DNA from 3 places in the Citrobacter pasteurii genome. Region 3 is predicted to be linked to each of the others. Evidence: predicted binding sites of a transcription regulator. Region 3 holds the regulator's gene; each other region holds the start of a gene.
What was found. Region 3 encodes PurR, which represses purine synthesis genes. Its sites were predicted from a motif close to CANGCAAACGTTTGCNTG; they were not measured.

Region 1: a site for PurR is predicted at 3,547-3,564, ahead of gcvT (glycine cleavage system aminomethyltransferase GcvT). Genes of this name have one in related genera too.
Region 2: a site for PurR is predicted at 1,822-1,839, ahead of gltS (sodium/glutamate symporter). Genes of this name have one in related genera too.

Annotation. Positions count from the first base shown of each region.
Region 1 covers NZ_CP077262.1:1,207,136-1,217,353, forward strand. The annotation lists gene pepP (Xaa-Pro aminopeptidase) at 1-709, shown strand, start outside; gene ubiH (2-octaprenyl-6-methoxyphenyl hydroxylase) at 706-1,884, shown strand; gene ubiI (FAD-dependent 2-octaprenylphenol hydroxylase) at 2,000-3,202, shown strand; gene gcvT (glycine cleavage system aminomethyltransferase GcvT) at 3,655-4,749, shown strand; gene gcvH (glycine cleavage system protein GcvH) at 4,775-5,164, shown strand; gene gcvP (aminomethyl-transferring glycine dehydrogenase) at 5,296-8,169, shown strand; gene I6L54_RS05945 (SDR family oxidoreductase) at 8,231-8,974, shown strand; gene bglA (6-phospho-beta-glucosidase BglA) at 9,069-10,218, opposite strand, start outside.
Region 2 covers NZ_CP077262.1:361,746-371,963, reverse strand. The annotation lists gene recG (ATP-dependent DNA helicase RecG) at 1-420, shown strand, start outside; gene gltS (sodium/glutamate symporter) at 460-1,665, opposite strand; gene xanP (xanthine/proton symporter XanP) at 1,891-3,282, shown strand; gene I6L54_RS01810 (AsmA family protein) at 3,404-5,113, shown strand; gene I6L54_RS01805 (D-lyxose/D-mannose family sugar isomerase) at 5,146-5,832, opposite strand; gene I6L54_RS01800 (ketose-bisphosphate aldolase) at 5,882-6,742, opposite strand; gene I6L54_RS01795 (class II fructose-bisphosphate aldolase) at 6,823-7,674, opposite strand; partial or broken gene I6L54_RS01790 (PTS fructose transporter subunit IIC) at 7,686-8,777, opposite strand; gene I6L54_RS01785 (PTS fructose transporter subunit IIB) at 8,804-9,124, opposite strand; gene I6L54_RS01780 (PTS sugar transporter subunit IIA) at 9,144-9,614, opposite strand; gene I6L54_RS01775 (BglG family transcription antiterminator) at 9,641-10,218, opposite strand, start outside.
Region 3 covers NZ_CP077262.1:2,923,912-2,934,129, forward strand. The annotation lists gene rnt (ribonuclease T) at 1-308, shown strand, start outside; gene grxD (monothiol glutaredoxin 4) at 362-709, opposite strand; gene I6L54_RS14285 (C40 family peptidase) at 1,043-1,873, shown strand; gene sodB (superoxide dismutase [Fe]) at 2,001-2,582, shown strand; gene I6L54_RS14295 (MFS transporter) at 2,623-3,792, opposite strand; gene cydH (cytochrome bd-I accessory subunit CydH) at 3,970-4,059, opposite strand; gene purR (HTH-type transcriptional repressor PurR) at 4,357-5,382, shown strand; gene punR (DNA-binding transcriptional activator PunR) at 5,379-6,311, opposite strand; gene punC (purine nucleoside transporter PunC) at 6,425-7,630, shown strand; gene cfa (cyclopropane fatty acyl phospholipid synthase) at 7,921-9,069, shown strand; gene I6L54_RS14325 (riboflavin synthase) at 9,111-9,758, opposite strand; gene mdtK (multidrug efflux MATE transporter MdtK) at 9,976-10,218, shown strand, end outside.

The DNA of each region.
Region 1 (10,218 bases), 1.7 Mb from region 3:
GATGTTTGAGTACCAGTTGGAAGGGGAAATTCATCACGAATTTACCCGCCACGGCGCGCGTTACCCATCCTATAACACCATCGTTGGCAGCGGTGCAAACGGCTGTATCCTGCATTACACCGAAAATGAAAGTGAAATGCGCGATGGCGATCTTGTGCTGATTGATGCCGGATGCGAATACAAAGGCTATGCGGGCGACATTACGCGTACCTTCCCGGTAAATGGTAAATTTACCCCAGCACAGCGTGAAATCTACGATATCGTACTGGAATCCTTAGAGACCAGCCTGCGCCTGTATCGTCCCGGGACGTCCATCCAGGAAGTCACCAGCGAAGTAGTGCGTATCATGATTACGGGTCTGGTGAGGCTTGGCATTCTGCACGGCGAGGTCGATCAACTGATTACCGAAAATGCGCATCGCCCATTCTTTATGCATGGTCTTAGCCACTGGCTGGGTCTGGATGTCCATGACGTTGGCGTTTATGGTCAGGATCGTTCGCGTATTCTGGAGCCGGGAATGGTGCTCACGGTTGAACCGGGGCTCTATATCGCGCCCGACGCCGATGTACCGCCTGCCTACCGTGGTATCGGCATTCGAATTGAAGATGACATCCTTATTACCGAAGACGGTAATGAAAATCTGACCGCCAGCGTGGTGAAGAAGGCGGATGACATTGAAGCTCTGATGGCTACGGCGCGACTGCAATGAGCGTGATTATCGTCGGTGGTGGTATGGTTGGTGCGACGCTGGCGTTGGCTATTTCCGAGCTTAGCCATGGGACGCTGCCGGTTCATCTGATAGAAGCGAGCGCGCCTGACAATGATCGCCATCCCGGGTTTGATGCCCGGGCGATCGCGCTGGCGGCAGGGACCTGCCAACAGCTGGCGCGAATTGGCATATGGCAGGCGATTGCCGATTGCGCAACGGCGATCAAAACCGTTCACGTCAGCGATCGTGGCCATGCCGGATTTGTAACGCTGGATGCGCAGGAATACCATATTTCAGCGCTCGGTCAGGTGGTAGAACTGCATGATGTGGGGCTACGTCTGTTTGCGCTGCTGCGTAAAGCGCCGGGCGTCACGCTGCACTGCCCCGACCGCGTAGCCAGCGTGTCACGCACGCAGGAGCGCGTAGAAGTTACGCTGGAAAATGGCGAAATGATCGATGGTCGCCTGCTGGTGGCCGCCGACGGTACGCGCTCCGCACTGGCTACCGCCTGCGGCGTTGACTGGCTGCAACAGCCCTATGAGCAACTGGCGGTAATTGCCAACGTCACGACCTCCGTTGCGCACGAGGGTCGAGCGTTTGAACGCTTCACGCAATATGGCCCGCTGGCAATGCTGCCGATGTCTGACGGTCGCTGCTCGCTGGTGTGGTGCCATCCGCTGGAGCAGCGTGATGAGATTATGGCCTGGTCCGACGAACGTTTTTGCCGTGAACTACAAACCGCTTTTGGCTGGCGACTGGGACGTATTACCCATGCTGGTAAACGCAGCGCCTATCCACTTTCGTTAACCTCGGCGCAAAAAGCGATTACCCATCGTACCGTGCTGGTAGGGAACGCAGCCCAGACGCTGCATCCCATTGCCGGACAAGGTTTCAACCTTGGTCTGCGTGATGTGATGAGCCTGGCTGAAACGTTGGCCCAGGCGCAGAACAGCGCGGAAGATGTCGGTGATTATGCGGTGCTGGCACGCTATCAGCAGCGCCGCGAACGCGATCGCGAAACGACGATTGGCGTGACCAACAATTTGGTGTATCTGTTTGCCAATCGCTGGGCTCCGCTGGTCGTTGGGCGTAATGCCGGGCTGATGGCGATGGAATTATTCACACCCGCGCGCGATGCGTTGGCGGAGCGAACCCTCGGTTGGGTTGCGCGATAAATATGACCTGTAGGCCGGATAAGGCAACGCCGCCATCCGGCAAGGGTCTCCGCAAAAATGCCTGATGGCGCTGCGCTTATCAGGCCTACGGATTACAGGTTTCGAGGTATAAACAGTGCAAAGTGTTGATGTAGCAATTGTGGGTGGCGGCATGGTGGGGCTGGCGGTTGCCTGCGGCTTGCTGGGCAGCGGGTTGCGCGTTGCGGTGTTGGAACAACATGTTCCGCAGCCTTTGGCGGCGGATGCACCTCCTCAGCTTCGCGTATCGGCTATTAATGCCGCCAGCGAAAAACTGCTGACCCGTCTTGGCGTCTGGTCCGATATTGTCGCCCGTCGCGCTTGCTGCTACCACGGCATGGAAGTCTGGGACAAAGACAGCTTTGGACGAATTGCGTTTGATGACCAGAGTATGGGTTACAGTCATTTGGGGCATATCGTCGAAAACTCGGTGATTCACTACGCACTGTGGCAAAAAGCGCAGCGTTCAGCGGATATCGCGCTGATGGCACCGGCTGAGTTACAGCAGGTGGCCTGGGGAGAAAACGAGGCGTTCCTGACGCTGAAAGATGGCTCTATGCTGACCGCTCGCCTGGTCGTCGGTGCTGACGGTGCAAACTCGTGGCTGCGCAACAAAGCGGATATTCCGCTGACGTTCTGGGATTACCGTCATCATGCGCTGGTAGCGACTGTCCGTACGCAGGAAGCCCACGGCGCGGTTGCGCGTCAGGTGTTTCACGGTGAGGGGATCCTGGCATTTCTGCCGCTCAGTGACCCGAACCTGTGCTCTATTGTCTGGTCGCTCTCGCCGCAGGATGCTGAACGTATGCAGCAGGTAAGTGTAGACGAATTCAATCAGGCGCTGAATATCGCTTTTGATAATCGCCTGGGGTTATGCCAGCTTGAAAGCGAACGCCAGACGTTTCCGCTGACTGGACGCTATGCTCGTCAGTTTGCCGCCCATCGTATGGCCCTTGTGGGTGATGCGGCGCATACCATTCATCCGCTGGCAGGACAGGGCGTGAACCTCGGTTTTATGGATGCGGCGGAGTTGATTGATGAACTTAAGCGCCTGCAACGCCAGGGGAAAGACATCGGTCAGTACCTCTATCTGCGCCGTTATGAGCGTAGCCGTAAGCACAGTGCTGCGCTGATGCTGGCTGGAATGCAAGGGTTCCGTGAACTGTTTGCCGGGGAAAATCCGGCGAAGAAATTACTGCGTGATATTGGTCTGAAACTGGCCGATACCCTGCCAGGCGTAAAACCACAGCTCATCCGCCAGGCGATGGGACTGAACGATCTTCCTGAGTGGTTGCGCTAGCGTCCGTAAGGACAATCTTAAGAGTTTGAGACCCGTCACACTTTCCTCTCCCGGCCTGCGCGCCGGGATGCTTCTCTCATTTGAAATAATCTAATTCCACGCCTTTTTTCGCATTAGTTTTTTTTATATTACGTTTTTTTCATAACGCCATTTTTGACATTTTTTCCACATTTAATGTTGGTTGATGCGGCTAATTTCAGCTTGTCTTTATTTGTTATTCTGATTTGTTGCCATAGTTCTGGATTTTTATTCTGTCGACGATCTGGCTGTTTTTGGTCATAAGCTAATGTGATGGTTAATTTTGCCTTATGGTTTAGCGTCTGTTTCGGTGGTAAGTTCAGGACAAAGAGAACGTTTGCGTCGCAGCCCCTGGAGCGGCTGTGGTGCTGGGTTTCGTGGCGAAGATTTCACCACGAAAGAGTTGATAGCCCCGCTTATTCAACGAGGAAAAGATGGCTCAACAGACTCCTTTGTACGAACAACACACGCTATGTGGCGCGCGCATGGTCGATTTCCATGGCTGGATGATGCCACTGCATTACGGTTCTCAGCTCGATGAGCACCATGCTGTCCGCACCGATGCCGGTATGTTTGATGTGTCGCATATGACCATCGTCGACCTGCGCGGCAGCCGCACCCGGGAGTTCTTGCGTTATCTGCTGGCAAACGACGTCGCGAAGCTAACGAAGACGGGTAAAGCCCTTTACTCCGGCATGCTCAATGCGTCGGGCGGCGTGATAGATGACCTGATTGTCTATTACTTCACTGAAGATTTCTTCCGCCTCGTTGTAAACTCCGCCACCCGTGAAAAAGACCTCTCCTGGATTACCCAACACGCTGAACCTTACGCCATTGACATCACTGTTCGTGATGACCTGTCACTGATCGCGGTGCAGGGACCAAACGCGCAGGCAAAAGCTGCCACCCTGTTTACTGACGAACAACGCCATGCTGTTGAAGGTATGAAACCGTTCTTCGGCGTTCAGGCGGGTGATTTATTTATCGCGACCACGGGTTATACCGGCGAAGCGGGATATGAAATTGCCATGCCGAATGAAAAGGCGGCAGATTTCTGGCATGCGCTGGTACAAGCAGGCGTTAAACCTTGTGGTCTGGGGGCGCGTGACACGCTGCGTCTGGAAGCAGGCATGAACCTGTACGGTCAGGAGATGGACGAAGGCATTTCGCCGCTGGCGGCCAACATGGGCTGGACTATAGCGTGGGAACCGACCGATCGCGACTTTATCGGTCGGGATGCGCTGGAAATGCAGCGTGAAAAAGGCCACGAACAGCTGGTCGGGCTGGTAATGACTGAGAAAGGCGTGCTGCGTAATGAACTGCCGGTGCGTTTCACCGATGCTTCCGGCAACCAGCAGGAAGGAATTATCACCAGCGGGACATTCTCCCCAACCCTGGGTTACAGCATCGCGCTGGCACGTGTCCCGGAGGGCATCGGTGAGACCGCGATCGTCCAGATCCGTAACCGCGAAATGCCTGTAAAAGTGACTAAACCTGTTTTTGTGCGTAACGGCAAAGCCGTCGCGTAATTCATCCTTTTTTGGAGATTGATTGATGAGCAACGTACCTGCAGAACTGAAATACAGCAAAGAACACGAATGGCTGCGCAAAGAAGCTGACGGCTCTTACACCGTGGGTATCACCGAACACGCTCAGGAGCTGTTAGGTGACATGGTTTTCGTTGACCTGCCAGAAGTTGGCTCAACCGTTAGCGCGGGCGATGACTGCGCCGTTGCGGAGTCCGTAAAAGCGGCCTCCGATATCTATGCGCCAGTAGGCGGTGAGATTGTGGCGGTTAACGACGCGCTCAGCGACTCCCCGGAACTGGTCAACAGCGAGCCGTATGCGGGCGGCTGGATTTTCAAAATCAAAGCCAGCGATGAAAGCGAAATTGAATCGCTGCTGGATGCGACCGCATATGAAGCATTGTTAGAAGACGAGTAAATACGCTTTTGCCGGATGGCGCTGCGCTTATCCGGCCTACAAAGCATGCGTAGGCCCGGTAAGCGCTAGCGCTGCCGGACTCGTAAACAGAGACAATCACGATTCACTGCACGTTTCAGGAACCATCGCCCATGACACAGACGTTAAGCCAGCTTGAAAACAGCGGCGCTTTCATTGAACGCCACATCGGACCGGACGCCGCACAGCAGCAAGAGATGCTGCATGCGGTTGGCGCCGAGTCGTTAAATGCGCTGATCGGCCAGATTGTGCCGAAAGACATTCAGCTCGCAACCCCGCCACAGGTGGGTGAGGCGGCGACCGAATACGCTGCGCTGGCTGAATTAAAAGCCATCGCCGGGCGTAACAAGCGCTTCACGTCCTACATTGGCATGGGCTACACCGCCGTGCAGTTGCCACCGGTTATCCTGCGCAACATGCTGGAAAACCCGGGCTGGTACACTGCGTACACGCCGTATCAGCCAGAAGTTTCTCAGGGTCGCCTGGAAGCGCTGCTCAACTTCCAGCAGGTGACGCTGGATCTGACCGGCCTGGACATGGCCTCCGCTTCTCTGCTGGATGAAGCTACCGCTGCTGCTGAAGCCATGGCGATGGCAAAACGCGTCAGCAAACTGAAAAACGCCAACCGCTTCTTTGTGGCCGCTGATGTTCATCCGCAAACGCTGGATGTTGTGCGTACTCGTGCACAAACCTTTGGTTTTGACGTCATTGTTGATGACGCGGCGAAAGCACTGGATCACCAGGATGTGTTTGGTGTGCTGTTGCAGCAGGTTGGCACCACCGGTGAAGTGCATGACTACAGCAAACTGATTACCGAGCTGAAATCCCGTAAAGTTGTGGTCAGTGTCGCGGCTGATTTTATGGCGCTGGTTCTGCTGACCGCTCCGGGTAAACAGGGCGCAGACATTGTGTTCGGCTCTGCGCAGCGTTTCGGCGTACCGATGGGCTACGGCGGTCCGCATGCCGCGTTCTTTGCCGCTAAAGATGAATTCAAACGCTCTATGCCTGGCCGTATTATCGGCGTATCGAAAGATGCGGCGGGCAATACCGCACTGCGTATGGCGATGCAGACTCGTGAGCAGCATATCCGCCGCGAGAAAGCGAACTCCAACATTTGTACCTCGCAGGTTCTGCTGGCCAACATCGCCAGCCTGTATGCCGTTTATCATGGTCCGGTAGGCCTGAAACGCATCGCTAACCGCATCCACCGCCTGGCCGATATTCTGGCAGCCGGTCTGCAACAGAAAGGATTGAAGCTGCGTCATGCGCACTACTTCGACACCCTGTGTGTAGAAGTGGCCGATAAAGCCGCAGTACTGGCGCGTGCTGAAGCGGCAGAAATCAATCTGCGTAGCGATATTCATAATGCGGTAGGAATTACTCTCGACGAAACCACCACCCGTGAAAATGTGGTGCAATTGTTCAATGTTCTGCTGGGTGACAGCCACGGCCTGAACATCGACACCCTGGATAAAGATGTGGCGCTCGACAGCCGTTCCATTCAGGACAGTATGCTGCGTGATGACGCAATCCTCAGCCATCCGGTATTTAATCGCTACCATAGCGAAACCGAAATGATGCGCTATATGCACTCGCTGGAGCGTAAAGATCTGGCGCTGAACCAGGCGATGATCCCGCTGGGCTCCTGCACCATGAAGCTGAATGCGGCAGCTGAGATGATTCCAATCACCTGGCCGGAATTTGCCGAACTGCACCCGTTCTGCCCACCTGAGCAAGCGGAAGGTTATCACCAGATGATCGGCCAACTTTCCGAGTGGCTGGTTAAACTGACCGGTTATGACGCAGTCTGTATGCAGCCGAACTCCGGTGCGCAGGGTGAGTATGCGGGGCTGCTGGCGATTCGCCATTATCACCAAAGCCGTAACGAAGGCCATCGTGATATCTGCCTGATCCCGGCGTCCGCCCACGGTACTAACCCGGCTTCCGCACAAATGGCGGGGATGCAGGTGGTGGTAGTCGCCTGTGATAAGAATGGCAACATCGACCTGGACGATCTGCGTGCAAAAGCAGAGCAACATGCCGACAACCTCTCTTGCATCATGGTGACCTACCCATCCACCCACGGCGTGTATGAAGAAACGATCCGTGAAGTGTGCGACGTTGTGCACCAGTTTGGCGGTCAGGTTTACCTTGATGGCGCGAACATGAACGCTCAGGTTGGGATCACTACGCCGGGCTTTATCGGCGCGGATGTCTCGCACCTCAACCTGCATAAAACATTCTGCATTCCGCACGGCGGCGGCGGCCCGGGCATGGGACCGATCGGCGTGAAATCGCATCTGGCACCGTTCGTTCCGGGTCACAGTGTGGTACAGATTGAAGGGATGCTCACCCGTCAGGGCGCAGTTTCTGCCGCTCCGTTCGGTAGCGCATCTATTCTGCCAATCAGCTGGATGTACATCCGTATGATGGGCGCAGAAGGTCTGAAGCAGGCAAGCCAGGTAGCTATTCTGAATGCCAACTACATTGCCAGCCGTCTGAAAGATGCCTATCCGGTGCTGTATACCGGTCGTGATGGTCGCGTGGCGCATGAATGTATTCTCGACATTCGCCCACTGAAAGAAGAAACCGGCATCAGCGAACTGGATATTGCCAAGCGTCTGATTGACTACGGTTTCCATGCGCCGACCATGTCGTTCCCGGTAGCGGGTACGCTGATGGTTGAACCGACCGAATCGGAAAGCAAAGTGGAACTGGATCGCTTTATCAATGCGATGCTGGCCATCCGCGCTGAGATCGATCGCGTGAAAGCCGGTGAATGGTCACTGGAAGATAACCCGCTGGTTAACTCACCGCACACGCAAAACGAGCTGGTCGTGGAGTGGAATCACGGTTATAGCCGCGAAATCGCCGTCTTCCCGGCGGGTGTGGCGAACAAATACTGGCCAACCGTGAAACGCCTTGATGACGTTTACGGTGACCGTAACCTGTTCTGCTCCTGCGTACCGATGAGCGAATATCAGTAATCTGCTGATTCAACTATCTTTTAAAGGCGCTTCGGCGCCTTTATTTTTTGGGATAAACGTTATGGCAATCGCATTGGTGACGGGCGGCAGTCGTGGCATTGGTCGGGCAACCGCGCTGCAACTGGCGCAAGAGGGCTACACGGTCGCGGTGAACTTTCATCACAACATTCGTGCGGCAACGGAGGTGGTGAACAGCATCGTCGCTGCAGGCGGGAAAGCGTTTGCTTTGCGGGCAGATATCAGCGATGAAAGCCAGGTGGTAGCAATGTTTGAGTCTATTGACCGTGAAGGCGAGCCGCTGACTGCCCTGGTGAATAATGCCGGGATTTTGTTTGAACAGAGCACGGTGGAAAGCCTAACCGCCGAAAGAATTAATCGCGTTCTGGCGACTAATGTTACCGGCTATTTTCTGTGCTGTCGCGAAGCAGTAAAACGGATGTCATTCAAGCACGGGGGGCAAGGTGGGGCGATTGTTAATGTTTCTTCAGCGGCCTCACGGCTTGGCGCACCTTTCGAATATGTTGATTATGCCGCATCGAAAGGGGCTGTGGACACGCTCACCACCGGCCTGGCGCTGGAGGTTGCGGCACAAGGGATCCGCGTAAACTGCGTGCGACCTGGTCTGATCTACACTGAAATGCATGCGTCAGGCGGCGAGCCGGGAAGAGTCGATCGCGTGAAATCACTGTTACCTATGCAGCGCGGCGGACAGCCGGAGGAGGTCGCGCAGGCGATTATCTGGCTGTTGAGCGAGAAAGCGTCTTACGTGACGGGGAGTTTTCTGGAACTGGCTGGCGGAAGGTAATGAGTTGTTTGCCGGATGGCGGCGTAAACGCCTGATCCGGCCTACAGATGAAGTCTCCGTAGGCCGGATCAGCGCAGCGCCATCCGGCAAAAAATCACAGATTCTCGCCGTTGCTGGCAATCACCTCTTTGTACCAGTCAAAACTCTTCTTTCGTGAACGCGACATATCGCCGGTGCCGTCGTCATGTTTGTTCACGTAGATAAAGCCGTAACGTTTGCTGTACTGACCGGTGGTAAACGATACGCAGTCGATGCAGCCCCATGGCGTGTAGCCCATCAGGTCTACGCCATCATAGGTCACCGCTTTCATCATTTCTTCGATGTGGGCGCGCAGATAGTCGATGCGATAGTCGTCGTTGATGCTGCCGTCTTCTTCCACTTTGTCATAAGCGCCAAACCCGTTTTCAACGATAAACAGCGGCTTCTGGTAGCGTTCATACAGCTCACATAAAGCATAGCGCAGACCGACAGGATCAATCTGCCAGCCCCAGTCGGATGCTTTGACGTGCGGGTTCGGTACGCTACCCTCAAAGCCGGAAATCGCATCACCGCTGCCGCCTTCTGCTTTTACTGCGTTAGTCATGTAATAGCTGAAGCCGAGATAGTCGCAGGTTCCTTCGCGCAGGATTTGCTCATCGCCGGCCTCCATTCGGATGTTGAATTCGCGGCGTTCCCACTCGTTCAGTACATATGATGGATAGTAGCCGCGCAGCTGAACGTCAGTGAAAACGTAGCGCTCACGCATCGATTCCTGCGCGAACATCACATCTTCAGGCTTACAGGAGAACGGGTACAGTGGCACCATCGCCAGCATGCAGCCGACTTTCATTTCCGGGTTGATGCGACGTGCCGCCTTTACCGCCAGCGCGCTGGCCACGAACTGGTGGTGCAGCACCTGGTACATAGTCTCTTCCGGGTTTTTATGCTCGGTATACACCACGCCGGAGCAGCAATAACCAAACAGCGGTGCGCGCCAGTTACGCTGGTTGTTGATCTCATTGAAGGTCATCCAGTATTTGACCTTGTGCTTATAGCGCTCAAAAACGACTTCAGCAAAACGGACAAAGAAATCGACGACTTTACGATTGGTCCAGCTACCGTACTGTTGAACCAGGTTCAGCGGCATTTCAAAGTGGGAAAGGGTGATGACTGGTTCAATGTTGTACTTCAGCAGTTCATCGAACATGTCGTCGTAGAACTTTAGCCCTTCTTCATTCGGTTGGGTTTCGTCCCCTTTGGGGAAG
Region 2 (10,218 bases), 2.4 Mb from region 3:
GTGGGTGTGGACGTGCCAAACGCCAGCCTGATGATTATTGAAAACCCGGAGCGTTTGGGTTTAGCACAGTTACACCAGTTGCGCGGCCGCGTCGGTCGTGGCGCGGTAGCCTCCCACTGCGTCCTGTTGTACAAATCACCACTGTCAAAAACAGCGCAAAAACGCCTGCAGGTTCTGCGCGACAGCAACGACGGGTTTGTGATTGCACAAAAAGATTTGGAGATCCGCGGCCCCGGCGAGCTGTTAGGTACTCGCCAGACCGGAACGGCGGAATTCAAAGTAGCGGATCTGTTGCGCGATCAGGCAATTATTCCGGAAGTTCAGCGCATTGCCCGCCATATTCACGAACGTTACCCGCAACAGGCGGTGGCGCTGATTGAGCGCTGGATGCCGGAAACCGAGCGCTATTCCAACGCATAGTGAATTAATCGCGGCGGACATGACTCCGCCGCACAGCCGTTATTGCGCAAAAATCGGCAACAGCAGATACAGCTTAATCACCAGCGCGTTGACGATATCGATAAAGAACGCCCCCACCATCGGCACCACCAGAAACGCCATATGGGATGGCCCAAAGCGTTCGGTAATCGCCTGCATGTTGGCAATCGCCGTCGGCGTCGCGCCAAGACCAAAACCGCAATGCCCGGCTGCCAGTACGGCGGCATCGTAGTTCTTACCCATCATGCGCCAGGTGACGAATATCGCGTACAGCGCCATGAAAATAGTCTGCACAACCAGAATTGCCAGCATCGGCAGAGCCAGAGAAGCCAGCTCCCACAACTTCAGGCTCATCAGCGCCATCGCCAGGAACAACGACAAACTCACGTTACCCAGCACCGAAACCGCACGCTCGAACACCCGGTAAAAGCCCAGTAATGCCAGACCGTTACTGAGGATCACCCCAACAAACAGCACGCAGACAAAGGTCGGCAGTTCCAGCACCGTTCCGACCAGCATTTGCGCAACGATTTTCCCCACCGTCAGGCAGATAGCGATCAGCGCAATAGTTTCAATCAGCACCAGCGAAGTGATCATGCGCCCGACGTCCGGCTTTTCAAACGCGGTCGGCACGGCCTGATCGTCCGGCATGCCATCTGGCGTGGTGGAGTGTTTGACCAGATAGCGCGCCACCGGACCGCCAATCAGTCCACCCAGCACCAGGCCAAACGTTGCGCAAGCCATCGCCACTTCAGTCGCATTGGTGAAGCCATAACGTTCAATAAACAGCTTGCTCCAGGCGGCCCCGGTTCCGTGTCCGCCAGAGAGGGTTATCGAACCGGCGATCAGACCCATCAAAGGATCCAGGCCCAGCAAGGTTGCCATACCGATCCCGATGGCGTTTTGCATCAGCAGCAGGCCAACAACCACAATCAGAAAAATACCCACCACGCGGCCACCGGCGCGCAGGCTGGCGATATTGGCGTTCAGGCCGATGGTGGCGAAGAATGCCAGCATCAACGGATCGCGCAGGGTCATGTCGAAGTTCACTTCCCAGCCCATGCTTTTTTTCAGCACCAGCAGCGCAATCGCCACCAGCAATCCGCCAGCGACAGGTTCAGGAATCGTGTATTTTTTCAGGAAGGAAACAGACTGGATGAGCTTACGTCCCAGCAGCAACACAAGGGTTGCCGCAACCAGTGTTGATAACGTATCGAGATAAAACATTTACAGCTCCATTAGTGCGTTTAGCACAATCACGCACGATGCTTTCCAGACCGATTTTTAGCTCTTATTGAGTTTTCGGGGTGGATTTTAAGCAGAAAATGATGAAAGGTTATATAAAAATGTTTGTTTATCCGTTTTAAATATTAAGAATACTTACTGGCAAACGTTTGCTTTTCTGCCCTGGTCAGATAAAATCACCGCTTTTCCACCATGGGATTGCCTCTGATGTCCGTTAACGCCGTAGAGTCAACAAATGCGCAACCGGTTGCGCAGACTCACAACAGTGAACTGATTTACCGTCTTGAAGATCGCCCCCCGCTAGCCCAGACCCTGTTTGCCGCCTGTCAGCACCTGCTGGCCATGTTCGTCGCGGTAATCACCCCTGCTCTGTTAATTTGCCAGGCGCTCGGCTTACCGGCTCAGGATACTCAACACATTATCAGTATGTCGCTGTTCGCTTCCGGCGTGGCTTCTATCATTCAGATCAAAGCCTGGGGGCCGGTCGGCTCAGGGCTGTTATCCATTCAGGGCACCAGCTTTAACTTTGTTGCGCCACTGATTATGGGTGGTACGGCGCTAAAAACCGGTGGCGCAGATGTTCCAACCATGATGGCGGCGCTGTTCGGTACGCTGATGCTGGCCAGCTGCACTGAGATGGTTATCTCACGCGTACTGCATCTGGCGCGGCGGATCATTACCCCATTGGTCTCAGGCGTGGTGGTGATGATTATCGGCCTGTCGCTGATTCAGGTGGGTTTGACATCGATTGGCGGCGGCTATGCCGCAATGAGCGACAACACCTTTGGCGCACCGAAGAATTTAATGCTGGCAGGCGTCGTACTGGCGCTGATTATCCTGCTTAACCGCCAGCGCAACCCGTACCTGCGCGTTGCGTCATTGGTGATCGCAATGGCGGCGGGCTACCTGCTGGCCTGGTTTATGGATATGCTGCCGCAAAATACCGCGCCGGTAAGTCAGGATCTGCTGATGGTGCCAACGCCGCTGTATTATGGCCTGGGTATTGACTGGAGCTTACTATTACCGCTGATGCTGGTCTTTATGATCACCTCGCTGGAAACCATCGGTGATATTACCGCTACTTCCGATGTCTCCGAGCAACCCGTCTCTGGCCCGCTGTATATGAAGCGTCTGAAAGGCGGCGTGCTGGCGAACGGTCTGAACTCATTTGTTTCTGCCGTGTTCAATACCTTCCCTAACTCCTGTTTTGGTCAGAACAACGGGGTTATTCAGTTAACCGGCGTTGCCAGCCGCTATGTTGGTTTTGTGGTGGCGCTGATGCTGATCGCGCTGGGTCTGTTCCCGGCGGTCAGCGGTTTTGTACAGCATATTCCTGAGCCAGTACTGGGCGGGGCAACGCTGGTAATGTTCGGTACTATCGCCGCATCCGGCGTGCGTATTGTGTCCCGTGAGCCGCTGAACCGTCGCGCGATTCTGATTATCGCGCTGTCGCTGGCTGTTGGTCTCGGCGTCTCCCAGCAGCCGTTGATCCTGCAGTTCGCCCCGGACTGGGTGAAAAACCTGCTCTCTTCCGGCATTGCTGCTGGCGGTATTACCGCTATTGTTCTGAACCTGATTTTCCCGCCAGAGAAAGCGTAAGCGAAATGCGGCGTTGATTCTGAATCAACGCCGCTGTAACGCTCTTTCACCATTCCCGCCTTGAGCATTGCGCGTAAATCGTGCATAACTTGACTATGTGCACTTCGCGGGATGGAAGACCATGAAATTTATTGGAAAGCTGCTTCTTTACGTGCTGATCGCCTGTGCAGTGGCGATCCTCGGCCTTTATTTTCTACTGCAAACCCGCTGGGGCGCAGAGCACGTCAGCGCCTGGGTTTCACAGAACAGCAGCTACCATCTGGCCTTTGATGCCATCGATCACCGGTTTTCTTCCCCTTCCCATATTCTGCTGGAAAACGTCACCTTTGGCCGGGATGGTCAGCCCGCGACGCTGGTCGCTAAAACGGTCGATATTGGACTGAGCAGCCGCCAAATCACCGACCCGCTGCATGTTGACACCATTTTGTTGCAAAACGGTACGCTGAATTTGTCGCAGCAAACCGCGCCGTTGCCTTTCCAGGCCGATCGCCTGCAGTTGCAGGATATGGCGCTTAACAGCCCCGGCAGCGAATGGGCCCTGAGCGCGCAGCGCGTTAACGGCGGCGTCATGCCCTGGAGCCCTGAGGCGGGCAAAATTCTCGGCAGCAAAGCGCAAATTCAGCTCAGCGCCAGTTCGTTGACGCTGAACGATGTCCCGACCACCAACGTATTGATTGAAGGCAGCATCGACCATGACCGGGTGACGCTAAGCAATATTGGCGCGGACGTGGCGCGTGGGGCATTAACCGGTGTAGCGCAGCGCAATGCCGACGGTAGCTGGGTGGTGGAGAATCTGCGCCTGAACGATATTCGGCTGCAAAGCGACAAATCGTTGGCCGATTTTTTTGCCCCGTTAAGTACCATTCCTTCCCTGCAAATTGGTCGTCTGGAAGTGACGGATGCCCGTCTGCAAGGCCCTGACTGGGCGGTTACGGATCTCGATCTGAGCTTGCGCAACATGACCTTCAGCAAGGATGACTGGCAAACTCAGGAAGGAAAATTGTCGATGAACGCCAGCGAGTTTATCTACGGCTCGCTGCACTTCTTCGATCCGATTCTGAACGCTGAATTCTCGCCGCAGGGTATTGCGCTGCGCCAGTTCACCACCCGCTGGGAAGGCGGTATGGTCAGAACATCGGGTAACTGGCTGCGCAACAACAAAGCGCTGGTCCTCGATGATGCCGCCATCGCCGGCCTGGAATACACGCTGCCAGAAAACTGGAAACAGCTGTGGATGAAACCCCTGCCCACCTGGCTAAACAGCCTGACGCTGAAGAAATTCAGCGCCAGCCGTAATCTGGTGATTGATATCGATCCGGACTTCCCATGGCAGCTCACCGCGCTGGACGGCTACGGTGCCAACCTCGGGCTGGTACAAAATAATCAGTGGGGGATCTGGAGCGGCAGCGCCACCCTCAATGCCGCAGCCGCCACATTCAACCGCACCGACGTGCGTCGCCCTTCGTTGGCGCTGACGGCGAACAACAGCACCATCAATATCGGCGAACTGAGTGCCTATACGGAAAAAGGGTTGCTGGAGGCCACCGCCAGCATTTCGCAGTTGCCTCAGCGCCAGGCTCAGATCAGCCTGAACGGGCGCGGCGTGCCAATGACGATTCTGCAACAATGGGGATGGCCCGTGCTGCCGCTTTCCGGCGACGGTAATATTCAGCTTACCGCCAGCGGCAATATTCAGGCCGACGCGCCGCTCAAGCCAACGGTCAGCGGCCAACTACATGCGGTGAACGCGGAGAAACAGCAGGTCACGCAGACCATGCAGGCGGGCGTGGTTTCGGGGAGTGAAGTCACAGCCCCACCACCTGCGCAATGATTTATTGCCCGGTAAGCGAAGCGCCACCGGGCCTACTCACGCTCATAACGACTATATTCGCTGCACAGCAACCACTTCACCGGCTCATCCTCGTCTATCGTCGGAAAGCGACCGACCGGCTCAAGGAAATGGTTGTCATGCAGGTCGTCATTGACCATCGAGATTTCCCAGCCCAGCACAAATGCTTTCTCCGCCCAAAAGCGATGATACAGCCGCGGCGGCAGACACACCCCCTGCCCCGGTTTCAACACCAGCGTCTCACCGGGTTTCACGCTATGCCGCTGACCATCGACGCTAACTTCAACAATACGCCGTGCGTCATACCCGTTATCAGGCGTGGCCCATGCCAGCTGCATACATAAGTCACCGCCGCCGCGATTCACGATATCTTCCATTTTATGGCGATGAAAATGCCATGGCGTTTGCTGATCCTGCTGAATTTGCAGCATCTTTTCGGCATACGGTTTGGGATAACCCGCTGACCCTGGCTGACCATTGCGCAACGTCAGTAACGTCAGTCCCGTTTGCGCAAAATCTCCACGCCCAAAGTCGGTAATGTCCCAGCCCAGCCGGAGATCGAACACTTCACCCCACAGAGTTTGATCCTGTTGCCGCCAGACGTCAGCCGTAAAATACGCAAAATCAGGCAGACAGACCCGAAAAGTCTCGGCTATGGCATGCGCTTTATCGACGGCATAATTAATGTGTGAACGCTTCATTCCACTTTTCCTTGTTGCGAAAAAGGCGGGTCACCCCGCCTGCATGCCGTTAGTAAAGTGATGCTTTGCCGGTTGAACCGAACAATTTCATTTTGTGGCGGATCACGTCACGCGCGGCGCTAATCGCTTCCGGGTAAATCACGTTCGGATCCCACCAGGTTTCTTTCGCCAGGATTTCGCGGACTTTCTGGAAATAGGCGTATTTCATATCGCTGGAAATATTGATTTTACCCACGCCCAGCGTAACGGATTCGGCAATTTCCGCATCCGGGTTCGCGGAGCCACCATGCAGCACCAGCGGAATGTCCACACGCCCGGCAATATCGCGCAGGATGTTCATTTGCAGCTCTGGCTGCATCCCTTTCGGGTAGATCCCGTGCGCGGTTCCAATCGCCACCGCCAGCGTGTCTGCGCCGGTACGGGCGATAAAATCCTGTGCCTGAGCTGGATCGGTATAGGTAACCTTCGATACGCCGCCTTCCACTGACGTTCCGGTCTGGCCAATTGTACCCAGCTCACCTTCAACCGAGACGCCTACCGCATGCGCCAGTTTGACCACTTCGCGGGTTAGCGCCACGTTTTCTTCATACGGCAGTAGCGATCCATCAATCATCACCGAGGTAAACCCACACTGAATCGCCCTCAGGACATGCTCAACCGAAGCGCCGTGGTCCAGATGCAGAGTAAAGGGAACCGGGCTGCGCAGAGTGATATCGCGGACGTAGCTAAAAAACGCATCGCCGACAAAATCATGTTCGCTGGGGTGAATCGAGATAATCGCCGGGGTGTTAGTCGCTTCCGCTTCTTCCACGACTGCACGTACAAAGCAGCTGTCCGCCACGTTGAATGCGCCGATGGCAAAACCGTGCTGACGGGTAGGTTGCAGTAATTCTTTCATCGAAACTAACATGTCAATTCTCCAGTTTCAGGGTGTAGAAAGCCCTGCCAGTGCGTTATCGCAGAGGCATAGAAGGCGTTACAGAAAACGAATCAGGCTTTGTTGATAGCGCCGCTGGCCTGTAGATACGGAATAATGGCTTCCTCGCAGGCCTGCTCCATCAGGGCCAGGGCATCAACGAGCTCACCGGATGTGTCGCGACACAGGGTGTGCAGCAGCGCGGCCTTTCCGGCTTCAAAGACCGCCGCGCCAACGTTTATCTTGGCGACGCCAAACGTCGGACAGCGCTGCAACTGATCAAACGGCGTACCGCTGCCGCCATGCAGCGCCAGTGGCACAGTTGATAATCGGGCAATTTCCTCCAGCCGCTGGAAATCAATGGCTGGCGTAACGCCCGGCGCGTACATGCCGTGCGCCGTACCGACCGATACTGCCAGTAAGTCGATCCCGGTTTGTTGGATAAACGGTAAAACATCGGCGGCCTGAGTCATCAAATCCGCGTTAGTCTCGTGGTCATAACGCGGGGCGTCGGCCAAATGACCCAACTCGCCTTCCACGCACAGAGAAACGCTGGCTGCAAGTTCTACCACCGCCCGGGTCTGGCGAATGTTCTCCTCCAGTGCAAACGCCGAGGCGTCGATCATTAACCCGCTGAATCCGGCGCGGAAAGCCTGACGAATGCGTACAGGATCCTTTCCATGATCCAACGCCAGCGCGACCGGTACCGAGGCTTCTTCCGCCAACGTTTTGACGATCGCTACTGCTAGCGGCGCAGGAAAATGGTCCAGATGCCCCTGATACAGATTCAGAATGATGGGCGCACGGTGTTTCTCAGCTACCCGAACTGCCGCGCGGGCGCTTTCCAGGTTCATGCAGTTGATAGCCAGCAGCGCGTACTGCTCACGCCAGGCTTTTGTCACCATGCTTTTCATATCGGCAAACATACGGCCTCCGGTTATTCCAGGGTGAAGGTGATGTCTTCGTCTTTCAGCTTTTGATCGCTGAGTTCGTCAAACTCTTCGTCACGCTCGGTCACCGGTTTCTTCCACAGCGACAGCATGACGCCGCAAATCACCGTGCCGATCCCCAGCGCCAGGCAAAACAACAGCGGGTGCGTAAAGAGTGGGACCACGAACATACCGCCGTGCGGGACCGGGCTTTCAACGCCCCATACCATAATGAGCCCTCCCGCTACCGCCGAAGCCACCACACAGGACCCCACTACGCGCAGCAGGTCGCGCGCCGCAATCGGAATGACCCCTTCGGTAATCATGCAGATCCCCATCGGAAATGCTGCTTTCAGCGCCTCGCGCTCCGCACGGGTGTACTTGTGACGCGTCAGCAGGAAGGAGAGCGTAATGCCGAACGGCGGGATCATCGAACCAACAAACTTCACCGCTTCCGGACCGTACACACCGCTGACCAGCATGCCGTCAGCAAACAGCGACATGGTTTTATTCACCGGTCCGCCGAAGTCGAATGTCGCCATCGCACCGAGGATAGCGCCCATCAGAAAGCGGGATCCGCCCTGCATGGACTCCAGCAGATGAATCAACGCGTCCTGCAGCCAGGCTATCGGCTTGCCAATCAGCGTCATCATCAACAGGCCGCCAATGACGGTACTCAGTACCGGCAACACCATGATGGGCATCAGCCCCTGCATCGACTGTGGCAAACGGATATAGCGCTTAAGTAGCAGTACGGTATAACCGACCAGGAACCCGCCCAGCATCCCGCCGATAAAACCGGTATGAATTTCGCCGCAAACAAAGCCGACAATCAGGCCCGGCGCAAATCCGGGACGATCGGCAATGGAGTACGCAATCGCCGCACTAATCAGCGGTACGATTAACCCCATCCCCCAGCCGCCAATCTGGTTGAGCATCCAGGGTATGGTTCATGTTTTTTCACCCACGTTAGTGCCGCCAAGTATTTGCCCGAGAGCAATACAGATCCCGGCGGCGACAATTAACGGAATCATCCACGAAATCCCCGTTAATAAATGTCTTTTTATTTCCTGAGATAGCGGAATTTTATTTTCACTCATGTGAAATCCCTCCAAAATGAGGATCGCTACTGGTTATTATTAACTAATGATTTTTCGACCTTTTCAAGAAACTGAATGGGCGATTTTATGACGATTTCGGTTTTCACTCGCACGATGCGTTTATTTGAAAATCGTTCCTCCCCTTTTATTTTGACATCGACAGCAAGAATTACGACATCAGCTGCAGAAATATCCTCTGTCAGCAGTTCGTTCTCCGTGCCGATAGTTCCCTGGGTTTCAACTCTTATATTATGACCAAGCGCTTTAGCACCTTTAATTAGCTTCTCACGGGCAATATAGGTGTGCGCAATACCCGCCGTACAGGCGGCAACACAAACAATATTCATAACATGCTCCACTTTTTATTTAGCAGACATTGGATTCAGCATATTGGCTAAAAAGCTCAATAATTTTCTGTGGACTGCTTTCGACTAACAGTTGTTCAATAATGTCGTCATCCGCCAACGCGCCGGCAACCTGCGAAAGCAGACGAATATGTGTAGTGTTTTGATCTTCAAGACGTACGGCAAACAGAATGATGCAGCGCACGTTGCTGCCATCCAGGGTTTCCCAGGGAATATCCTGGCGGGTACGCCCAATTGCCAGCGTGGTATTGACCACCGCCGAGGATTTGCCGTGCGGAATAGCAATATGGTTTTCGAAACCGGTCGAGCCTTCTGATTCACGCTGCCAGACATCCTGAATAAACGTTTCCCGACAGCTAATTGCCCCATCTTTTTGCAGAATATCCGTCAGTTCCTCAATAGCCTCCGTTTTGTTCGTGGCCTTCATGTCCAAAATAACGCGATTTGTATTGAGTATTTTCGTGATGTCCATCAATCATACCTCATGGAGTTCAGACATTAATTTTCAACGACCAGCGACGTCGCCCGATGTAATTTTTCCGTAATAACCGTTTCTGTTACTCGCTTAATATCCGCATCATTGAAAAAGGCGGTGACATACACAACCGGCATGGCAACAGCGGGTAAATTAATTGTCGATACCACCAGTTCAATATCGTCCGTCAGTACGGAAGGCAAGCTACCAGCCGACACCACGCCAACGATGGTCCAGTCCGGAAAAGTGCGTAGAATGCGGCTTTTGAGTAAGTGGGAAGTACCGATACCGGTTGAGCAGACCAGCAGCACGCGCTTACGCGCGATCTGCCGCTCCATTGCGGCCTGAAAATGTACGGTTAGATACCCCACCTCATCTTCCGACACGGCCCGCTCGCCCCAGCCGCTAAACACCCGATTTACCGCGCACTGGGTCAGACGCCACACGTCCTGCAACTCGCCTTTAATGTCCTCCAGCAGCGGATTACGGATGCGGATTTGGTAGTTCAGGCGGTTAATCAGCGGCTTAATATGGATCAGTAATCCGTCATACAGCGCAGTATCCTGGCTAAGATCGCTGTCGACCATTTCAGCGAAGGTGG
Region 3 (10,218 bases):
GGGCGATCATGGTGGCGCATAACGCTACTTTCGACCACAGTTTTATGATGGCCGCAGCAGAGCGCGCCTCACTGAAACGTAATCCGTTTCACCCCTTCGTCACCTTTGATACGGCGGCATTAAGCGGCCTGTCGTTGGGGCAAACAGTACTGTCAAAAGCCTGTCTGGCAGCAGGAATGGAATTTGACGGGAATCAGGCGCACTCGGCGCTGTATGATACCGAACGGACGGCCGTACTGTTTTGCGAAATTGTTAACCGCTGGAAACGCCTCGGCGGCTGGCCTCTGCCAGTGCCCGAAGAGGCGTAACGGCGGCATAAAAAAAGCGACCATCACAGGTCGCTTTTTTATTTCCGCTAAAATTACTCAGCGTCCGGCTCTTCGGTTTTGTATTTCGCCGCAGTTTCTTTAATCAACTGCTGCAACTCACCGCGCTGGTACATTTCAATTAAAATGTCACAGCCGCCTACCAGTTCACCATCAACCCACAGCTGTGGGAAAGTCGGCCAGTTGGCATATTTCGGCAGCTCGGCGCGAATATCCGGGTTCTGCAGAATATCAACATAAGCAAAACGTTCACCACAGGCGGACAACGCCTGCACTGCCTGAGCAGAGAAACCGCAGCTTGGCAGTTTTGGGGAACCTTTCATGTACAGGAGAATCGGGTTTTCAGCGATCTGGCGCTGGATTTTTTCGATAGTGGTGCTCATTATCTTGCTTCCTTAAACTTCTTTTACGGCAGTAGTCTGCATTGTAGCGGGTCAGGCAGGTAACGGAAAATAACATTTTCATTACGCGATATTATTTTATCGCCTGTCGTTAAAAGTTGCATTCACAATCTCATTTATCCGCATGAAGCCTGTGGATTTGATTATCTGTTCACCAATTACGCCCTGAATTGCTGTTTTTTTTTGCGGTCGGTTACGAAACGCAGTTTTAAACGAAAAAAGCTATTAACTTTCCCTCTTTCTATAGATTAGAATCGTCAAGTTTTGAAAATCACACGCAGGCACGATAGACCTGCCTTACCAGAGGACTGCTCAGTGGCGCGGATAAACCGAATCTCGATCACGCTCTGTGCTTTACTTTTTACCACACTGCCTTTTACGCCTATGGCTCATGCTTCCAAGCAGGCCAGGGCGACACCTACCGCTTCCCACACCGTCAAGACGGTAGATAAAAAGAAAAGCGCAACAGCCAGCCAAAAAGCAACAAAAACCAACAAGAAAACGGCGACAAAAAACACCAGTAAAACCAGTACGAAAACAGCTTCCTCCTCAAAAAAACGCACAGCGACTCCGGCAAAATCGACGAAAACAGCAAACCGTCGCAGTAAAACAGCGGCAATGCACCCTCCCGCCGTCATCTGGACTGAAAAATGTACCCCGCGCAAAGGTCATAAGCCACGTTGTGTAAAAGTGAAGACGACTGCGCCAACAGCCGTTGCTGATGTACATAAAGTGAAAGTACAGAAAGCGACCAAAACCGCCATGTCTACCCTGATGAACCAAATCGGCAAACCTTACCGTTGGGGGGGCACCTCACCCAGAACCGGTTTTGATTGCAGCGGGCTGGTTTATTACGCATACAAAGATCTGGTGAAATTCCGCATTCCGCGTACCGCTAATGAAATGTATCACCTGCGCGACGCTGCGCCGATTGAACGTGGTGAACTGAAAAACGGTGATCTGGTCTTCTTCCGCACGCAAGGTCGCGGTACCGCCGACCACGTTGGCGTCTATGTCGGCAATGGTAAATTTATCCAGTCTCCACGCAGCGGTCAGGAAATTCAAATAACCTCTCTGAGCGAAGATTACTGGCAACGCCACTACGTGGGCGCTCGCCGTGTGATGACGCCGAAAACAATTCGCTAAAAACTTACCCTACAGAATATGCTGTAGGGTAAGTTCTTCTTTTGCATAACCTTTCAATTTGCTACCCTATCCTTACTCACAATGAGGCTATTGTGTGTACTCAATATAAATAATAAGGAGAGAAGCAATGTCGTTCGAATTACCTGCATTACCGTATGCCAAAGATGCTCTGGCACCGCACATTTCTGCCGAAACGCTGGAATACCACTATGGCAAACACCATCAAACCTATGTGACTAATCTGAATAACCTGATTAAAGGCACCGCGTTTGAAGGTAAATCACTGGAAGAGATCGTACGTAGCTCTGAAGGTGGTGTATTCAATAACGCTGCACAGGTATGGAACCACACGTTCTACTGGAACTGCCTGGCACCAAACGCAGGTGGCGAGCCGACCGGTAAACTGGCCGAAGCGATTACCGCCTCCTTTGGCAGCTTTGCAGACTTCAAAGCTCAATTCACCGATGCCGCTATCAAGAATTTCGGTTCTGGCTGGACCTGGCTGGTAAAAGGAACGGATGGCAAACTGGCTATCGTGTCCACCTCCAACGCAGGTACACCGCTGACGACTGACGCGACGCCGCTGATGACCGTTGACGTGTGGGAACATGCTTACTACATCGATTATCGTAATGCCCGTCCTGGCTACCTGGAACACTTCTGGGCACTGGTGAACTGGGAATTTGTTGCGAAAAACTTCGCAGCATAAAATGACAGCGCAGAAGGGATTCCCTTCTGCGTTTTTGTTTTTAATTCGTTGCGTTGCAGACTTCTTCCGCTTGTTTCCTTGCCGAGACAAAGACCAGCAGTAGCGCAAGCCCTGCCACCATCGCCCCCATTACCGGTACGAAACTGTAGCCCAACCCTCCGGAAATTACCGCCCCACCAGCCGCCGCTCCCAGGGCATTCCCCAGATTAAACGCGCCAATATTAACTGACGATGACAATCCAGGTGCCTCGCTGGCAACGCGCATCACACGCATCTGCAGCGGCGGAACCACCGCAAACGTTGCTGCGCCCCACACCACCATACTCACGGCCGCACCCAGCTCATTACGAGCAAGGAAAGGTATCGCCAGCATAATCATCATCAGCAACAGTAAAAAGCCTTTCAGTGTACCGTTAACCGAACGGTCAGCCAGTTTACCGCCCAGATAGTTACCGATAGAGAACCCAACGCCAATCAGCACCAGCATACCGGTGACAAACGCCGGCGTAGCATGAGTAATGCTATGCAGCACGGGTGAGATGTAGGTATAAAGCGTAAACATCGCACCGGCCCCCAGAACGGTCGTCAGTAAAGCTGACACCACTTGTGGACGCATTAACACCGCCAGTTCTTTGCGCACATCAGGGCGCTCACCAGCCCCGCCTTGCGGTAACGAGAAGAACAGGCTGACCATCGCGATAACACCCAGTCCCGCCGTCGCCATAAAGGACATTCGCCAGCCGATGGTTTCCCCAAGCCAGGTTGCCGCGGGAACACCGCCAATATTCGCGATAGTTAACCCCATAAACATCGTCGCAACGGCGCTGGCCTGTTTATGTTTGGGGACAACGCTTGCCGCCACAACCGAACCGAGGCCAAAAAATGCCCCGTGGTTAAGACTGGTCAAAATGCGCGACAGCATCAGCGTCGTGTAATCCGGAGATATCGCCGAAAGCACATTACCCAACGTAAAAATGGCCATCAGGAAGATAAGCGCATTGCGACGCGCACGATGGGACAGAAGTAATGTCATCAGCGGTGCGCCAACCATCACGCCTACCGCATACGCGCTGATTAACATCCCTGCTGCCGGAATTGAAACATCCACGCCTTTGGCAATGACGGGTAACAATCCCATGGGAGAAAATTCGGTGGTGCCAATGCCAAACGCTCCGATCGCCAGCGCCAGTAAAGGATAATTTATTTTCATCTATCGACTCCGTAACGTCGAGCCTTGGCACGACACATCATAAGAGTCAAAAGCATGACATTGATCGCAAAATTAATAAAGTTAACAAAACTGCAAAAGACTTTTGCTTATTTGCAAAAAATAGGACGAAAAAGGTAAGCAGAAAGGATGAGGGAGAGCGAACTCCCTCGGGGGAAATCAGTGCAGTGCTGCAGTCAGGCCACCCGCGACAATCAGGCCCAGAACAATTATGGTCGTCACTAACGAAAATTTCAGATCGGTGCTCATCAAGTTTTCTCCTTTTTATTCCCACACAAAAAGTGATATTGCGCATTTTTACACACTTGAAAGCAAAAATCTCTCACGATTTATATTGATAACTGCTTTTAACTCTTCCCCTTTTCGTTAAGATCAGACAAAATTCCACGCTTACTTGATTAGCGTACCGGCCATTGACCCCTTCCTGACGTTCCGTGTCGTTTTCCCGGCGTGCCGCAACCCTGACGTTGCGTTGAGGGTGTGTGAAGGCAAACGTTTACCTGGAGTATTCTCAGGAGCTTAGGATATGGTCTGGAGTGAGATGTAATGGCAACTATTAAAGATGTAGCGAAGCGAGCAAACGTTTCCACTACAACCGTATCACACGTAATTAACAAAACGCGCTTTGTCGCGGAAGAAACGCGCAACGCTGTCTGGGCAGCGATTAAAGAACTGCACTATTCTCCGAGCGCAGTAGCGCGTAGCCTGAAGGTGAATCACACCAAATCGATCGGTTTGTTGGCAACCAGCAGCGAAGCGGCCTATTTCGCTGAAATTATTGAGGCAGTTGAAAAAAATTGTTTCCAGAAAGGCTACACGCTGATTCTGGGCAACGCCTGGAACAGTCTCGAAAAACAGCAGGCTTATCTGTCGATGATGGCGCAAAAGCGCGTTGATGGCCTGTTGGTAATGTGTTCAGAGTATCCGGAATCACTGCTTTCCATGCTCGAAGAGTATCGCCATATCCCGATGGTGGTCATGGACTGGGGCGAGGCCAAAGCCGACTTTACCGATACCGTCATTGATAACGCCTTCGAAGGCGGTTACATGGCGGGCCGGTATCTGATTGAACGCGGTCATCGTGAGATCGGCGTGATCCCGGGACCTATGGAGCGTAATACCGGCGCAGGCCGCCTGGCTGGCTTCATGAAAGCGATGGAAGAAGCGCTGATTAAAGTCCCCGAAAACTGGATTGTGCAGGGTGATTTCGAACCTGAATCCGGCTACCGCGCTATGCAGCAAATCATCTCCCAGTCGCATCGCCCAACCGCCGTATTCTGTGGTGGCGATATTATGGCGATGGGTGCGCTGTGTGCTGCAGACGAGATGGGGCTGCGCGTACCGCAGGATATCTCAGTTATCGGTTACGATAACGTGCGCAACGCCCGTTACTTCACCCCTGCGCTGACAACCATCCATCAGCCAAAAGATTCACTGGGTGAAACGGCCTTCAACATGCTGTTAGACCGAATCGTGAATAAACGTGAAGAGTCGCAGTCTATCGAGGTGCACCCACGCCTGATAGAGCGTCGTTCCGTTGCCGACGGTCCATTCCGCGATTATCGTCGTTAAGACTGTTGTGTGGGAGCCTCATCCGGCTCCCGCAGCCACTCTTTATTCAGCGTCTCACTATCCCCCAGGTAGTCCAGTAACCAGCTCAGTGCAGGCGACGTATCATTCTGCTGCCAGGTCAGGCAACAAGCGGCATCCGGGAACGGATTTTCCAGCTGTAACGCCACCCATTTACCGCCATCGATCCACGGTTTTGCAAAATGCGTCGGCACCATCCCGACACAGAGTCCGGCTGACAAGCAGGTAGCCGAGGATTCCCAGTCAGGCACAACGACGCGTTTTTGGTTGTCCAGCAGCCATGTAATACGTTTCGGCAGTGTGCGGGACGTATCTTCGCGTACCAGCGATGGCCAGTTGCGCAACGTATCGTCACTGAGCGGTCCTGGCATTGCCGCCAACGGATGATGACTGGCCACCACGCAACTCCAGCTCAGCATTCCCATATCCCGGAACGTATAGCGCCCCCCTACCGGAATGGCCTGCGTTGCTCCGATAGCTAACTCCACGCGACCATACGAAAGCGCGTCCCAGACGCCATTAAACACCTCCTGAAAGACCAGAAGTTCTACATCATCGAAATGGCGGTAGAAATCCACAATCATCTGTCGGGTCCGTTCTGGACGCACAATATTATCTACCGCAATCGCCAGTTGTCCTCGCCAGCCATTGGCGATTTGTTGACATTGCTGACGGGTGATCTGCATTTTTTTGATAACAGACCGGCCTTCTTTTAAAAACCACGCGCCAGCAGGCGTTAATTCCACGTCCCGATGACGACGTTCAAAAAGAGGCACAGCCAGCCATTCTTCCAGTTGACGCACAGTGTAGCTTACCGCCGAAGGTACGCGGTGCAACTCCTGAGCTGCGGAACTAAAGCTACCGTTGCGCGCCACCGCATCAACCACCTCAAGTGAATATTCCGACCACATATTCTGCCTGCAAAAAATTTGAAATCAGTAAACAAATATTAGCGTTTCACAGCAAGAATTTCACTCACTACACTCAGCGGCATTGTTCTACTGCTTAAAAAAGAGAAATGATGATGCAACCTGGGAAAGGGTTTTTAGTCTGGCTGGCGGGTCTTAGCGTGCTCGGCTTTCTGGCAACAGATATGTATCTGCCCGCCTTCGCCGCAATTCAGTCCGATTTACAGACACCCGCCTCTGCCGTGAGTGCCAGCCTTAGTTTGTTCTTAGCGGGATTTGCCGTCGCACAACTTTTGTGGGGGCCACTCTCCGACCACTATGGTCGCAAACCGATTTTGCTGCTGGGTTTATCTATCTTTGCTCTGGGTAGTCTGGGCATGCTGTGGGTTGAAAACGCCACAGGCCTGCTGGTACTACGCTTTGTCCAGGCCGTTGGGGTTTGTGCGGCATCGGTTATCTGGCAGGCGCTGGTCACCGATTATTATCCGTCACAAAAAGTAAACCGTATCTTTGCCACCATTATGCCGCTGGTTGGATTGTCTCCTGCACTTGCACCGTTATTAGGCAGTTGGATCCTGGTACATTTTTCCTGGCAGGCCATTTTTGCCACCCTTTTTGCGATTACCCTGATCCTGATGCTGCCGGCTCTGCGCTTAAAACCAACGACTAAAGCGCGCGACGACAGCCAGGATAAACTGACATTCGCCACCCTGCTGCGCTCGAAAATCTATCGTGGGAACGTATTGATTTATGCCGCCTGTTCCGCGAGCTTCTTCGCATGGCTGACGGGCTCCCCGTTCATCCTCAGCGAAATGGGCTACAGCCCGGCAGTGATTGGTCTGAGCTATGTTCCGCAAACTATTGCATTTTTGATCGGGGGTTACGGCTGCCGCGCGGCACTGCAAAAATGGCAGGGTCGCCAGCTGCTGCCATGGTTACTTATCCTGTATGCCATTAGCGTCGTAGCGACCTGGGCGACCGGCTTTATTCACCATGTTGCTCTGGCTGAAATCCTGATCCCATTCTGCGTGATGGCGATTGCCAACGGGGCAATCTACCCTATCGTTGTCGCTCAGGCATTACGGCCGTTCCCGCAGGCGACAGGACGCGCAGCCGCATTGCAGAATACGCTGCAACTGGGGTTATGCTTCCTGGCAAGCCTTGTAGTTTCCTGGCTGATCGCCACCCCGCTGCTCACCACCACCAGCGTGATGCTGACTACGGTGCTACTGGCGGCCGTAGGGTACAAAATGCAGTCACAGGCTGAGAACACATCCTTGCCGGATGAGAGCGCGCAAATTGCACACGGCGAGTCACATTAATCATTGCTGTGGGCACTTAGTTAGTCCGCTAACAATTATCGGTTGAATAGCCAAAAATTCAGGCCTATACTAATTTTTGGTTGTTAATAAAACGATAAGATTTATAGAGTAACGGGAACAAGCAGGTTCCCGTTTTTCCATGGATGGCCTTTTCGGCAAGGGTTTCTCCCTTCCTCTGTTCTACGTCGGATTATAGATTCGCGGATTAAATCCGTGAGATTTCTCACAAAGCCCAAAAAAGCGTCTACGCTGTTTTAAGGTTCTGATCACCGACCAGTGATGGAGAAGCTATGAGTTCATCATGTATAGAAGACGTCAGCGTACCGGATGATGACTGGTACCGAATCACCAATGAGTTATTGAGCCGTGCAGGCATTACCATTAATGGCCCGGCACCGGCAGATATTCGCGTTAAAAACCCCGACTTTTTCAGACGCGTGTTACAGGAAGGATCGTTGGGTTTAGGTGAAAGTTATATGGACGGCTGGTGGGAATGCGATCGGCTGGATATGTTTTTTAACAAAGTCCTGCGTGCAGGTCTTGAAAGCCAACTCCCCCGCCACTTCAGAGATACGCTACGTATCGCAACGGCCCGTCTGTTTAATTTACAAACCAAAAAACGTGCCTGGGTCGTTGGCAAGGAACACTACGATCTTGGCAACGATCTCTTTACCCGCATGCTTGATCCCTACATGCAATATTCCTGCGCCTACTGGAAAGATGCCGATACCCTGGAATCTGCCCAGCAGGCGAAGTTAAAAATGATTGCCGAGAAATTGCAATTGAAACCAGGTATGCGCGTACTCGATATTGGCTGCGGCTGGGGAGGCTTGTCCCAGTTCATGGCGTCACAATACGGGGTGAGCGTGACTGGCGTGACTATCTCGGCAGAACAGCAAAAAATGGCGCAGACGCGCTGTGAAGGGCTGGATGTCACGATTTTGCTGCAGGACTACCGTGACCTCAATGACCGGTTTGACCGTATCGTTTCCGTCGGTATGTTTGAGCATGTGGGACCGAAAAATTACAACACCTATTTTGACGTTGTTGACCGTAATTTAAAGCAAGACGGTCTTTTTTTGCTACATACCATCGGCTCTAAAAAAACCGACAATAATGTTGATCCGTGGATCAATAAATACATCTTCCCGAACGGCTGTTTACCGTCAGTTCGTCAGATTGCCAACGCCAGCGAGCCACATTTCGTGATGGAAGACTGGCATAACTTTGGTGCGGATTACGATACCACCCTGATGGCCTGGCATGAGCGTTTCATGACCACCTGGCCAGAAATTGCCGACAACTATAGTGAACGCTTTAAACGGATGTTCAGTTATTACCTGAATGCCTGTGCTGGCGCATTTCGCGCGCGCGACATCCAGCTGTGGCAGGTTGTGTTCTCTCGTGGCGTTGAACACGGGCTCCGTGTTCCCCGTTAGACAGCATCGCCCCCGAACTACCGGGGGCTTTTTATTCCGATTTAAATGCCCGCTTCGCCAGTAACATTACTCATAGCGCTTTCACGTGCGGCCAATACACGTTCAACCGTATCAACAACGGCCTGTGTTTGCGGGTCGATTTCGATATTGACTCGCGCCCCCAGTTTTTTCTTGCCAAGCGTCGTACGTTCCAGGGTTTCCGGGATCAAATGCACGCAAAAGCGTGTCGGTGTGACTTCGCCTACCGTCAGGCTAATACCGTCAATACCGATAAAGCCTTTGTACAGGATATATTTCATCAGCGACGGATCCTGAACTTTAAACCATAACTGACGATTATTTTCAGAGGTCAGGATTTTGGATACTTCAGCGGTAGTCATAATATGGCCTGACATCAGATGTCCGCCGATCTCATCGCTGAATTTTGCCGCACGTTCAACGTTGACCAGCTCCCCGACTTTCAGGTCACCCAAATTGGTGATTCGCAGCGTCTCTTTCATCAGATCGAAGCTTATCTGGTTACCGTTAATTTCGGTCACCGTCAGACAACAGCCGTTGTGTGCCACCGATGCGCCGGTCTCCAGCCCATCCAACATGTATTCAGGTAACTCCACTACATGCGTGCGAAAATTTGGTTTTTCATCAATCGACACCAGTTTCGCGGTGCCCTGCACAATACCCGTAAACATACCTGTAACTCCTGAACTCAATTAAGACATCTCTGCTGTGCACAATAGCAGGTGGAAAATCAGGTTGCCAGCAATGCGCCACTCCCGCCTATTTTTTCACTGGAGAAATACAGATTCCTCGCTACAATAGACTGAAATTTCCCCTGCATTTTCTCCTTGCTGCCATATAAGGCGGCTTTTTTAGTCTCTCAAATAACAACAATATAGTGGTGTACACGTGCAAAAGTATGTAAGTGAAGCGCGTCAGTTATTAGCTCTGGCAATTCCGGTGATTCTTGCGCAAATCGCTCAAACCGCAATGGGATTCGTCGATACCGTGATGGCCGGCGGATATAGCGCGACGGACATGGCAGCCGTTGCGATTGGTACGTCCATCTGGCTACCCGCAATTCTGTTTGGTCACGGGCTGTTGCTGGCGCTGACGCCAGTAATTGCGCAACTTAACGGTTCCGGGCGCCGC